2 regions of the Pseudoduganella lutea genome follow, and region 1 is predicted to be linked to the other one. Evidence: predicted binding sites of a transcription regulator. Region 1 holds the regulator's gene; the other holds the start of a gene.
What was found. The regulator FliA, encoded in region 1, starts transcription of late flagellar genes. The targets are predictions, from matches to a motif close to CTAAAGTTTNNNNNNNNNNNGCCGNTA.
Positions count from the first base shown of each region.

Region 1 (6,767 bases):
CTTTTCCCCGCCTGTTCAAATGATGCTTACTCTGCGGCATCGTCAATAATTTCACCATCGAGAAAATCTCTGTGCATGGCGAACAGGAGCAGCAATGAACGTCAAGAAATTTACCGCGCCCACGTCGCGTGAGGCGCTGCGGAAGGTGCGCGAGGCGCTGGGGCCGGATGCGGTGATCCTGTCGAATCGCCCGATGGATGGCGTGGTGGAGATCCTGGCATTGGCCAATGACGATGCCGCTTCGCTGGCCAGTCCCGTCGACGATGCGCCGCCCGGCGCGCCCCACCTGGACCTGGACGACGGCCATGCGGCGCATATGGCACGCCCGCAGGCGCCGCCGATGCAGCGCCCCATGGCACCGCCGGCGCGCCCGGCCGCGCCCGAGCCGATGATGGCCGCCCGCCCGGCGATGGCCGCGGCACCGGTGCCGCGCGCGCCGTTCGCGCAGGCGATGCAGTCCGCGCCGCAAGCGATGCAGCCGATGCCATCGGCGCAGCCCGCGGTGGACATGGCCGGTATCACGGCGCTGGTGGCCGAGGCGGTGAATTCCGCCAAGGCCAACGCGGCCGCCGAGATGCACGGCATGATGAGCGAGCTGCGCGCCATGCGCGGCATGATGGAAACCCAGCTGGCCGAACTGTCGTGGGGCAATACGCAGCAGCGCGAGCCGCACAAGGCGGCCGTGCTGCGCGAATTGCTGGCGGCGGGCTTTTCCACGACGCTGGCGCGCCGCCTGCTCGACAAGCTGCCGGCCGGCCGCGGTGCCGACGAAGCGTCGCGCTGGATCCGCACCGTGCTGGCGCGTAATGTGGGAGCGATGGCCAATGAGGATGCGCTGATCGAGCGCGGCGGGGTGTTCGCACTGGTGGGCCCCACCGGCGTCGGCAAGACCACCAGCACGGCCAAGCTGGCGGCCCGCTGCGTGATGCGCCATGGCCCGGAAAAGCTGGCGCTCATCACCACCGATGCCTATCGTATCGGCGCGCACGAACAACTGCGCATTTACGGCAAGATCCTTGGCGTGATGGTACATTCCGTCAAGGATGAGGCCGACTTGCGGATCGCACTGAAAGAGCTGCGCAACAAGCACACGGTGCTGATCGACACGGTCGGCGTCAGCCAGCGCGACCAGATGGTCACCGAGCAGGTGGCAATGCTGCAGGGCACCGATGTCGACGTCAAACGGCTGCTGTGCCTGAACGCCACGTCCACGCAGGAAACGCTGACCGAAGTCGTGCGCGCCTACCAGGGCAGCGGCCTGGCCGGCGGCATCATCACGAAGCTGGACGAGGCGGCGTCGCTGGGCAATGTGCTCGACGTCGTCATCCGCCAGAAGCTGCAACTGTTCTATGTGTCGAATGGCCAGCGCGTGCCGGAAGACCTGCACCTGGCCCAGCCGGCCGAGCTCGTGGAGCGGGCATTCCGGCTGAAGAAGGATGTGTCCGAATATACCGATGGCGAGCTGCCGATGCTGATGGCGGCCGCCGGCAACGATGGACTGCGCGAGGTACACCTTGGCTAACTTCAATTTCGATCAGGCGGAAGGACTGCGGCGGATGCTGGCGGGGCCGCCGCGGCCCCGCATCGTCACGTTCCTGTCCGCCACGCCGCAGGACGACAAGGGCGCCATGCTCGTCAACCTGGGGGCCTCGCTGGCGCGTGCCGGCAACGACGTGGTGCTGGTCGATGCGTGCGCCAGCGCGCATGGCGTGGCCTCGCGCCTGGGCATCGACAACGGGGCCAGCCTGTTGAACGTGGCGCGCCAGGAATGCGCGCTGAACGAAGTCATCCATGAAGTGCCGCAGGGCTTCAACGTGGTGTCGATGACGCGCGGCGAACCCCGCAACGGCCCCCCGGAAGCACGCCGCCTGGCCAAGGCGTTCGACGTGCTGGCCGCGCAGGCCGGCATCGTCCTCGTCGATGGCGAGTTCGACGGCGAGGCATTCCCGGTGCCGGTCATGGCCAGCTCGGAAATCGTGGTGCAGGTATCGAACAGCGCCACGTCGATCACGAATGCCTACATGATGATCAAGCGCCTTAACCACGAGCTGGGCCGGCGCCCGTTCGGCATCGTCGTCACCGGTGCGTCCGAACGGGAGGCGCGGGTCGTTTACGATAATATGGCACAGGCGGCAAGCCGTTACCTAGCCGTGAATCTCGTGTCGATGGGCTCGGTGCCGGCCGATGAATACCTGCACCGCGCGGCGCGCCTGGGTCGCGCCGTGGTGGACGCGTTTCCGCTGGCGGGTGCCTCGGTCGCGTTTCGTCAACTGGCGGGGCGGTTCGCGCTGGCCGCGCCGTCGCATTTTGCGGGGAGCGGCCACCCTATGCAGCACTGAACAAGAATAGAAATATATGTACACGGTCAAAGGGAAGGTGAACAAGGATTCGCTGCTGACGGAGCACATGCCCCTCGTGAAGCGCCTTGCCCACCACATGAAGGCAAAATTGCCGCCCAGCGTGGAAGTGGATGACCTGGTACAGGCGGGCATGATCGGCCTGCTCGACGCGATCAACCGCTACGAAGAAACGCACGGTGCCCAGTTTGAAACCTATGCGGTGATGCGCATCCGCGGGGCCATGCTCGACGAATTGCGCAGCAGCGACTGGATGCCCCGCACGCTGCGGCAGGACATGCGCAAGATCGAAAACGCCATGGCCGTGCTGCAGCAAAAGCTGGGCCGTCCGCCCGCCGAATCCGAAGTGGCCCAATCGCTCAAGCTCTCGCTCGAGGCTTACCAGGAAATGCTGGGCGAGGGCGGCGGTCACCAGCTGCTGTACTACGAGGATTTCAAGAACGAGGACGGCAGCGACAGCTTCCTCGAGCGCTATGCGCAGGACGACGAAGCCGATCCGTTGCGCTCGCTGATGGACACCGGGTTCCGCCAGGCCGTCATCAACGCGATCGATGCCTTGCCGCCGCGTGAAAAGCTGCTGATGGGCCTGTATTACGAAGAAGAACTGAACCTGAAGGAAATCGGCGCCGTCATGGGCGTCTCCGAATCACGCGTGTCGCAGCTGCATACCCAGGCGGTATCCCGGCTGCGCGCCACGTTGCGAGAGCAGGCATGGACTGGTCCAGCGTAGCGGGTCTGCTGCTGGCGCTGGCCGGCCTGGTGGTGGGCATGGCACTGGAGGGCGGCAATCCGTCGTCGCTGGTCCAGCCCGCCGCGTTTGCGATCGTGGTCGTCGGCACGTTCGGCGCCGTGCTGCTGCAGACCCGGCCCGCCACGCTGCGGCGCGGCGTCCTCATGCTGCGTTGGGTATTCCGCCCCCCGAAGGACAGCCGCATCCTGCTCGCGCGCGACATCCAGGCCTGGAACCAGACCATCCGCCGCGAAGGCCCGCTGGCGCTGGAACGCCACATGGCCGGTGCGCGCAATGTCTTCCTGGCCAAGGGCTTGCGCATGGTGATCGACGGCATCAACCCCGACAAGCTGCGCCAGCTGCTCGACACGGAGATCACGGCGTTTGAAACGGCGGAGCGGCAGGCCGTGCGCATCTGGGAATCGGCCGCCGGCTACTCGCCCACGATCGGTATCCTGGGCGCCGTGCTGGGCCTCATCCACGTGATGGAAAACCTCACCGACCCCTCCCGGCTCGGGCCCGGCATCGCCGTGGCCTTCGTTTCCACGATCTATGGCGTGGGGCTGGCGAACCTGTTCTTCTACCCGGTCGCCAACAAGCTCAAGAACATCGTCATCGCCCAGGTGCACCAGCAGGAAATCGCCGCCGCCGTCTTCCACGACATCGCCAGCGGCGATTTCTCCCGCATCATGGACGAGCGCATCGCCACGCTGATGCAGGATTATTAGGACACACCGCGATGAGCTTCCAGTACCGCCGCGCGCGCCGCCCGTTCGACGAGGAACCGGAAAACCACGAACGCTGGCTGATCTCGTATTCCGATTTCATCACGCTGCTGTTTGCGTTCTTCGTGGTGATGTATGCGATCTCGTCGGTCAACATCGGCAAGTACCGGATCTTTTCCGATGCGCTGGGCGATGCATTGGGCGGGCAGGGCGCCAACGTCAAACCCAATACCGAAGTGCTGAACCAGCCGATCCCGAATCCGAACCTGAAGAAGCGCCAGGAAATGATGCGCCAGGAGCGCGCCTCGATGACCAAGCTCGCGCAGGACCTGCAATCGACGATGGCCCCGCTGGTAAAGGAGGGCAAGGTACGCGTCACGCAGAACAGCCGCGGCGTGTCCGTCGAAATCAATGCCAGCGTGCTGTTCGACCCGGCCGAAGCGCAGCTCACGAACGAATCGCGCGAGGCGCTGACCGCCGTGGCGTCGCTGCTGAAGAACGACCCGCACGCGGTGCAGGTCGAAGGGCATACCGACGACCAGCCGGTGCGCAACATCTATCCGTCGAACTGGGAGTTGTCGTCGATGCGCGCCGCTACTGTGGTCCGGCTGTTCATCGAATCCGGCGTCGCCCCCGAGCGGCTGACTGCCGTCGGCCATGCCTCGAACCACCCGGTGGCGCCGAACGACGACCCGGTCGGCCGCGCCCGCAACCGGCGCGTGGCGGTCACGATCCTGTCGGCGGTGCCGGATCCGGAAATGGAAATCCCGACCGGCCCCACGCCGCAATAGGAATCGTTGGCAGTGGAGAACCGGTGTCTGACACCTTTTCTGGAAGATTCACCCAGAAAAGGTGTCAGACACCGGTGTTCGCGCGCCAACTGCTTTCAGTTGGCACGGTTGGTACGCATGTTCCGGATTTTGGCTGCTCAGCCGGCGAGGAAGCCGCGCGAGACGGTGGTGCTGGTGGCGGTCAGGCCGCTTGGACCATAGACATTGCCGGCGGGGCTGGGCGGGCGCAGCGCCTGCAGGGCGCCCTGGGTGTGCGACAGCTGCTTGTTGATCAGCATGCCGTTCAGGCGGTTCAATTCCTTGGCTTCGCGCGTTTGCGCGAGCAATGTATTCCACAGCGCCCGGTCGTCCGGCGTGCCGTGGGCGCAGAGCCATGTTTCCATGCCGGCTTCGCGCGCTTCGCATCCGGCCTGGCCCAGCGCGTCGTGGCGCTCCCTGGCCAGGACACCCATATGCGTCAGCACCTCGGATTTGCGCGGCGTCAGCGCGGACAGCCTGTCGATGTCGGCGGCCACCAGCGACTGCTGCTCGTCCTTCAGGATGTCGAGCAGTTCAGTGATCAGGCACTGCTCTTCGCGCAGCTTCTGGATCGGGGCACCGTCATGCATGGCTTTGCCTTGTGATGAATGTTAACGACCGTCGACTACCGTTGCCGGGAGTGCAGCAGGTCCTTGACCGTATCCAGCAGGCCATCCGCGACTTTCTCGGAATTGACCTGGAACTGGCCATCGGCGATGGCCAGCTTGATACGTTCCACTTTTTTCGTGTCGAATACGCCGCTGTTGCTGTTGGTGGCCATGGCCTGCCCTTGCGCCGACAGCTTGACGCTATCCGAATTCGCTTGCGTGGACGCCGTTTCCGCCGCTTTCTCGGCGTTGCGGGCATTGCTCGTGGTTGGCGTGGACGCCGCCGGCACACCCGCGTTTTTTACTGAATCGTTGATTTTCACAGCATCTTCCTCGTCTGGTAGGAGCTTTGACTCCGAGCTTTTACTCCGGTGTACGAGTTCTTAACGGCTGGCGCATTGCAAACTTTAGCGGCCAAAGTCGAATCTTTTTAGAATGCAACCTCAACCTGGCCACCCGCGCGGGCAATCCCGCTCACGCTCCGGCCACCCGAGGTGCGCACCTGGACCACTTGCCCCTCCGCCGCGTTGGCGATCGCCTTGCCCTCGGCCGTGATACGGAACCCCGAACCGGCCGTGACAAGCCTGACCATCTGGCCGTTCAGCACCACTGGCTGGCTGCGCAGTGTATCGAGCCGCAGCGGCGTGCCTGCCGAAATGGAAACATTCGTGCTGCGGCCGATGACCTGCGCCTTGTCGGTGGCGATGCTTGCCGGCAATGTCGTCAAGTCGCCCTGTTGGGTGACCAGTTGCGTTTCCAGGATCGGCTGACCCTGCGACAGCGGCGTGGCCGCGGCGATGTAATTGCCCAGTACCGAAACGTTCGCCTGAATATACACCGTCCATTGCGCCGGTGCCGCACAGCGCACGCCCACCGTCGTCTTGCCCCAGGCTTTGCCGCCGGGCATCAGGAACGCTTCGGGGGCAGGGCAGTGCGCGAGGTTCATTCGCGTATCGACATTGCCGACCGTGACCGTCACCTTGCCCGGCAGGCCGGCGCTCTGCACCTGCAGGTAAGCATCGACCGTGCGGCGCAAGGTGGCCGGGTCCATGCTCGTGGCGGCGTGCGCGGCGCTCGTGGCCAGCGAGAGTGAAGCAATGGCAAGGGTCAGCGTTTTCATGGGCGGCGCCGTGAAGAGTGATGCGTGAAAAGTATGGATCAACGCCTGCCATCTTACGCGCGCGGGCCGCGCCGAAAGCCGCGAACAGCGTGGCAAAGTCCGTGCTTATTGCCCGATCATTTGCCGTGGAGCATCCGTAAGATGGATCCTGTCACCGATGGAAGGATACCGTCATGCTGGGAAAACTCGACAATCACCTGCGCTTCAACGAACTCGCACTGAACCTGCGTTCCACGCGCCAGAGCGTGCTGGCATCGAACATTGCCAATGCCGACACGCCCAACTACAAGGCGCGCGACATCGACTTCAACAGCGCGCTGCAGAACGCGCTGAATAATACGGCCGCGACCGGCACGCTGGCCACCACGGCGGCGCGCCACTTCCCGACCCCGGCGCCGGATGGCAGCACGCTCGCGGA
Region 1 is NZ_CP035913.1:4,478,459-4,485,225, forward strand. Features, by position in the region: gene flhF (flagellar biosynthesis GTPase FlhF) at 95-1,522, shown strand; gene EWM63_RS18990 (MinD/ParA family ATP-binding protein) at 1,515-2,339, shown strand; gene EWM63_RS18995 (RNA polymerase sigma factor FliA) at 2,356-3,087, shown strand; gene EWM63_RS19000 (flagellar motor protein) at 3,069-3,815, shown strand; gene motD (flagellar motor protein MotD) at 3,827-4,603, shown strand; gene EWM63_RS19010 (flagella synthesis protein FlgN) at 4,741-5,211, opposite strand; gene flgM (flagellar biosynthesis anti-sigma factor FlgM) at 5,247-5,552, opposite strand; gene flgA (flagellar basal body P-ring formation chaperone FlgA) at 5,660-6,349, opposite strand; gene flgB (flagellar basal body rod protein FlgB) at 6,523-6,767, shown strand, end outside.

Region 2 (6,767 bases), 3.0 Mb from region 1:
TCAGTCGACTGCGCCAACACGAATGTGGAATGCGATCAGACCGTTGTGTTGGCGATCCCAGCGACCGCTTCGCGCTACCCAGACGCATTGCGACGCGTGGTCGTGAAGGACGAAACGGGCAAGCGCATCAGCTTTTTGACGAACAATTTTTCACTGAGCCCGGAGACGATCGCGGGCCTCTACAAGCAGCGGTGGCAGGTCGAACTGTTCTTCAAGTGGATCAAACAACATCTACGCATCAAGGCGTTTTATGGCACCAGCGAGAACGCCGTGAAGACCCAAATTTGGATCGCAATCGCGACCTACGTCCTGATCGCCATCGCAAAAAAACGCCTCCAACTACCCCAAAGTCTCTACGAAATTCTACAGATTCTCAATCTGGCAATGTTCGAAACTTCCCCATTAAATCAACTACTTAGCGGAGCAGACAACGATGATCTACAAAAAAGCGAGCAGATTCAGCTCGCTCTCCTATGAGAAACGTCCGGACACTAGTGGTCCGACACCGGTTTTCGCATGATGAAGCTGATTTCTGAGCGGAAAACCAGTGTCCGACACATTTTCCGGATGAAGCGCCCGGAAAATATGTCCGGAAGGAGAGAGGGCTTGCAGACCCTCTCCGTTACGCAGGCAAGGAGCGGTGCTCCTTGAAACCCCTGCTCCACCACCGGGCACGCTAGCGAAAACCGGTGACAGACACCAGTTCTTTTGGAATGTTTCCAAAAAATGGGTGTCTGTCACCGGTTTTGAAGTGACACCGTGAAGCAAAACAGCCGCCCTCGGGCGGCTGTTTCATTGTCGGCACTGGGCCGGGGAATTACAGACCCTGGCGGTTGCCACGGTTGATCGTGACGTCGTCGTCCAGCGCGTCTTCGACGGCTTCGCGGGCGTCGCCCACTTTTTTCTGGACCTTGCCTTCAGCCTGGTTTTTCAGGCCCTTGGCCTGTTGTTTCGAGCTGCCGACCAGTTCGCCGGCCTCTTCCTGGATCTTGCCGCCGACTTCTTTTGCCTTGCCTTTGATTTGATCGCTGTTCATGATCGAGCTCCTCTGCGTTACGGCTGGCGGTCCACAATGGGCCGCTGCCTTTGGTTCACACGCTGTAGTGCGTGTGGTTAGGGAAATCATACGATCAGGAACTGTTCCCCTCCGTACGTTCCCTAACATTGCAAAAATAATCAGCTACCTGGGGTTGGGTTTAAGTTTCGACTAAGCCTCGGTAAAACGCTACCAGACGCGCACGCGTGCTTCCGGCGGCAGGTACAGTTTCTGGCCCGGCTGCACGTCGAATGCCTTGTACCAGTTGTCCAGGTTGCGCACGGTATAGGTGCGCCACTGCGCCGGCGCATGCTCGTCCGTAGTGACCTGGTTGCGCAGCGAGGCCTCGCGTGGCTTCGTGCGCCACGCCTGCGCATAGCCGAGGAAGAACTGGCGATCCGTTTCCACGGTGGCCTTGCCGCCCTGCGCCGCATGGTAGGCATCGAGCGCCGCGGCCAGCCCGGCCAGGTCCGCGAGGTTTTCGGCCAGCGTGAGCTGGCCGTTGAGCTTCAGGTCCGGGAATGCTTCATAGCTCGAATATTGCGCCACCAGCGCCTGCGCCGCCCTGGCGAAATGCTCGCGGTCATCCTTCGTCCACCAGTCGCGCAGGCGGCCTTTCGAATCGAATTCGGCGCCGATATTGTCGAAGCTGTGGCTGATCTCGTGCCCTATCACGGAACCGATGGCGCCATAGTTCACGGCATCGCTGCCGTTCGGGTCGAAGAATGGCGGCTGCAGGATCGCGGCCGGGAAGTTCAGCGCATTCTGCATCGGCATGTTGACGGCATTGACGAGCTGCGGCGGCATCGACCATTCCTTCGGGTCGACCTTTGTACCCAGCTTGGCCAGCTGCTGCCGGTAGCGATACGCGCTGGCGCGCCAGGCGTTGCCGAACGCGTCGTCCGGCTTGACTTCCAGGGCGCCGTACGACGTCCATTTTTCCGGGTAGCCCACGCCCACGTACAGTGCCTTCAGCTTGGCCTGCGCTTCCCGTTTCGTGGCAGGCGCCATCCAGTCGAGCCGTTCGATGCGCTGGTGGAAGGCGTCGACGATGTTCGCCACCATCTTCTGCACCTTCACCTTCGCGGCCGGCGGGAAATGCTTGTCGACGTACATCTTGCCCACCGCTTCCGGCATGGCTTCGTTCAGCGAGGCCAGGCTGCGTTTCCAGCGCGCCGACAGTTGCGGCGTGCCGCTCAGCGTGCGGCCATAGAACTCGAAGCGCTGGTCCACGAAGGCCTTCGGCAGCGTGCTGCCGTACTGGTTGATGGCGTGGAACGCGAGCCAGTCCTGCCATGTCTGCACCGGCATCTCGGCCACGAGGGCGGCGGCGCCGGTGATCGCGGTCGGGTGATAGACGATGAATTTCTTTTGCTTGCCGAGACCGGCGCTGTGGAAGAACACCTTCCAGTCGAGGCCGGGAGCCTTGGCGGCGAAGTCCCTGTCGGTCCACACATTGTTGGCCTTCCTGACATCGGACGACTCTTCGCGCAAGCCATGCGACTGCGCCAGCCTGCGCTCCAGTTCGAACACGCGGGCGGCGCGCGCTTCCGGTTCCGTGAAGCCGGCCAGCTTCAGCATGGCGGCGATATGGGCCTGGTAGGCCGTGCGCAGCCGGCCCATCCGCTCGTTTTCTTCCAGGTAGAACGCCCGGTCCGGCATGCCGAGGCCGCCCTGCAGCAGATAAGGCATGTAATTGTCGGGGTCGGTAAAGCCCTGGGCGATCCACAGGCCAAACAGGTTCTCGGTACTGAAGTCGGTGGCGTTGAGCGGATCGACGTCGGCCCGCAGGCTGGCGCCGAGCGCTTGCACGAGGCCGGCCTTGTCGCGGATCGCGGCGATCTTGTCGAGCATCGGCTTGAGCGGGGCGATGCCGCGCGCTTCGATACCGGCTTCGTCCATGATGGCGCCGTAATACGTGGCCACCTTTCTGGCATCGGTCGATGCGCCCGGGCGGCTGGCGGCCTCGATCAATTGCAGGATGCGCCCGTTTGTTTCATCGACCACCGCGTTGGCGGCGCTCCAGCTGCCGCGGTCGGCGGGAATCTCCGTGGCGGCCAGCCACTGGCCGTTGGCGAACAGGTAAAAATCATCGCCCGGCGGCACGGCCGTGGCGGCTTGCTGCGGGGCAGCCAGGGGCGCGGTTTGCTGCGCGCCGGCGCTGGTCGAGGCCAGTACCGTACTCAGCGCCATGCTCAGCGCCAGGGCGAGGGTGCTCGTCCGCGGCGGACGGCGCAATACTCGGAATGCTTCCATAAAGTCCCTTGTTTTATCTGTGTGAACGGATTTTTCGGCGTGGTACGCCAGTCTCCACTGTAGTCCCGCAGCCGCGCCATGACGAGCGCCGTGCGACAGACTGCGCAAATCGCGGATAGCCTGCCGAAGTCGGGCCGGCATGCAAGGGTTCAGATAGTGCTTTTGCCAGGCCACCGACAGGGCTATAGTTCACTTACGGAAATTATTTCGGAGAAAGCACGATGACATTGGAAGATTTGTTCGACCAGCCCACCGCGCTGCCGACGGCACCGAAGGTGGTCCAGGAACTGGTGGCCAGCTTCGACAAGGCCTCCGTATCCACCGAAGAGATCGCCCGCAAGGTGTCGCTCGATCCGGTGTTGAGTGCCAAGCTGCTGCGCCTGGCAAACTCCGCCTACTACAACCTGTCGCGCAGTATCGCCACCGTCGAGGACGCGGTGCTGATGCTGGGTTTCGTGGCCGTGCGCACGCTCGTCATCAGCTCAGGGCTCGTCAACGGTTTCAAGTCGGTCACCGGGCTCGACCTGGGCGATTTCTGGCGCTACAGCATGCGCACGGCCGCATCCGCGAAGTGGCTGGCGAAGAAAACCCGCGACAACCAGGAGCTGGCCTTCACGATCGGCATGATGCATGCGATCGGCCAACTGGTGATCCATGCGGGCATGCCCGACAAGGCCGTGGCGCTGGACGCCATTGCGGCGCCGCTCGACGGGCGCCGCCTTGCCGTCGAGCGCGAAGCGCTGGGCTTTACCTATGCCGACGTGGGCGCCGAGCTGGCGCGGCGCTGGCAGTTTCCCGCCGTGTTCTCGGATGCCATCGCGGCGTTCCCCGCGCCACTGGAGCGCGGCGCCGTGGACCGGCTCGCGGCCGTCGTCCACGTGGCTGCCTGGCGCGCCCGCGCGCTGGAGGAAGCTCACCTGGCCGAAGACTTTCCGCAGGAGGTCGCCGCGATGCTGGGCCTCGACGCCGATACCGTCATCGACGAGATGCCATCGCCCGATGAACTGGCGGCAGGGCTCGACGAGATGATGAAGTGACAATGCCGAAAACTATTTTCAAATTTTTTTTCAAAAAGCCTAAAGTTCCCGCCGCGCCTGACGTAAATCATGACAAGCAGTAATCCGTTACGATTTACAAGGCGCGCCATGAACTCCACCGACGTTCTCTCGATGTATGAAAATATTGCCGGACTGACCAGCAAGATGGCCATGGCTGCCCAGGCCAGCGACTGGACGACGCTGGGCCGCCTGGAAACCCAGTGCGCCGTACAATCGGTGGCCGCCATCGGTGGCGTGCCGGCACTGGAAGGCAATGCCCGCCAGCGCAAGATCGACCTGCTCAAGCAGATCATGGCCAACGACCGCGCGATCCGCGACGTGACCGAACCATGGATGGGCCGCCTGAACGGCTGAGTTATCCGCCTGCCAATAAAAAAGCGCCCTTCGGGGCGCTTTTTTATTGGCGGTGGCCCACGGCGGGCCCCGCGATCAGGCCACCTTGCTCTCGGGCGGCGCCGCTGGTGCGATGGCCGGCTCGATGCGCACCGGCGCATCGTCCTCGTCGCGGCTCCAGGTTTGCCGCACGATCGGGCTGCGCCGCATCTTTTTCTTGCGGATGAAGTGCACGGCCACGCCAAACATCGCCACCAGCACGAGGAAGCCGGCGAACAGGAACATCAGCAGCTTAGGCCGGGAGATCTTGATGGGCTTCTTGGGTTCTGGCGGTGGCGGCGCGGCTTCCTTCTTTTCCTCGGGTTTCTTGACCTCGGGCTGGGCCTTTGCTTCCTCGACGGGGGGAACCGGCATGGTAGCGCCGGCTGCGGCATGTTCCGTCCCCGTCCCGGCTGGTGGCGGCTGTACCACATCGGCCTTTGCGGCGGGTGCCGGCTGCGCCGCGGCTGCGGCGGCAACGGTGGCGACGTCCGGTGTGCGTGTCGCCGGGACCGGGTTCGCGGGTTTCGGTGCCTCGGGCGCAAGGACAGGCTTGCCGTCCATCGGCTTGCCTTCGACCGGGGTGCCGGCAACCGGCGCCGTGACACGGGCGGCGCCCGCCTCGTTGGCGATTCCCAGCTGCGCTTGCAACGTTTTCAGCTTGCCTTCCAGTTCGGACAGCTTGTTCAACATCGCCATGTCGGGCTGCGCGGCGGCTGGCCGGACCGGGGCGGCCGCTTCCGGGGCTTTCGCGGTTTTTTGCGGAACGGCCGGCGCCGTGCCGCCCTCCACGCTGGCACGCGTGGCCCGGGCCGCCTCGGCCAGTTCAGCCTTCGACGACAGGAAGGACCGCTGCGGCGCCTTGTTTTCCGGCGCGGGCTCGGCTGCCTGTGCAGGCACGGGTTCCTGCGCCGGCGAAACCTTGCGCTCCGCCACCGCGGGCTTGGCCGGTTGCGTGGCCGGTTTGGCGCCACGCTTGAAATCGTCGGCGGTCGATGCGTATTTCAGCGCTTCCTTGCGTACATCCCTGGATTCGGCGCTGTGGTTTTCCTGCTTGCCGGACACGGCCTTGACCGGCTCGCGTTCCGCCACCTTGCCGCCATGCGCGCCGATTGCCCGGCCGATGGCGCCAAGCAGTTCCTGTTCCTTCGCGGTGGCTTCCCTGCCGGGCGAAACCGTGGCGACCAGCGCCCCGGGGCGTTCGCCGCCGGCGCGCCGGACCACGGGCTTGGCGGTGCGCTCGACAGCTGGCACCGGCGCGGCGGCCAGTGCGTCAGGGATGGCCGGGGTGGCTGGCGCCGGCATGGGCGCGGGAGTCGGGTCCGGCGACAGCCACAGCGACACACTGCGCACGCGTTCCTTGCCGCCCGAAACCAGCTGGAAATACAGGTGCAGCACGTCGCCCTGCACCGGGGCGCTCGTGGTCACGTGCAACACGCGGCGATCGTTGCGCCGCACGATCGAGACGCTGGCGCCGGCCAGTGCCGGACTCATCTTCACATTGGCCCCCCGGAACACATCCGGCCGGGCGAGGCGCACCTGCAAGTCAGCCAGTTCCTGCGCGGTCAGGTCGGTCAGTTCGATATCGGCCGACAGCGGCTGGCCGCTGAACGAGCGCACCGAGGCATCGCCGAATTCGGCGGCATGGGCACCGGTGGCGGCGGACGCGACGGCGAAAAACGCCAGCACGGCCAGGGGAGAACGAAGCAAGAGCGGCATGGTGATTGAAATGGTAAATGAAAATTTCCGTGACGTAAGTGTTTAACGGCGGAAATTCGCATTTTTTGAGTGCCCGGACCGAATTTCATGCGTGGGTTACACTTAATGCATCTTTTACACAGAGGACGCCATGGACAGCAGAACCGAACGCGACAGTTTTGGCCCGATCGATGTGCCGGCACACCAGCTATGGGGGGCGCAAACGCAGCGCTCGCTGCATCACTTCCACATTTCCACTGAAAAGATGGCGCCCGAGCTGATCGCTGCGCTGGCCAACGTGAAGCGGGCCGCGGCGCGCGTCAATGTCGACCTTGGCGTTCTCGATG
Region 2 is NZ_CP035913.1:1,502,375-1,509,141, forward strand. Features, by position in the region: gene EWM63_RS06335 (IS4 family transposase) at 1-477, shown strand, start outside; gene EWM63_RS06340 (CsbD family protein) at 818-1,036, opposite strand; gene EWM63_RS06345 (M13 family metallopeptidase) at 1,226-3,229, opposite strand; gene EWM63_RS06350 (HDOD domain-containing protein) at 3,514-4,329, shown strand; gene EWM63_RS06355 (flagellar protein FliT) at 4,438-4,704, shown strand; gene EWM63_RS06360 (type IV pilus assembly protein FimV) at 4,780-6,441, opposite strand; gene fumC (class II fumarate hydratase) at 6,572-6,767, shown strand, end outside.
Region 2: the regulator FliA is predicted to act here: its motif matches at 4,369-4,395, upstream of EWM63_RS06355 (flagellar protein FliT).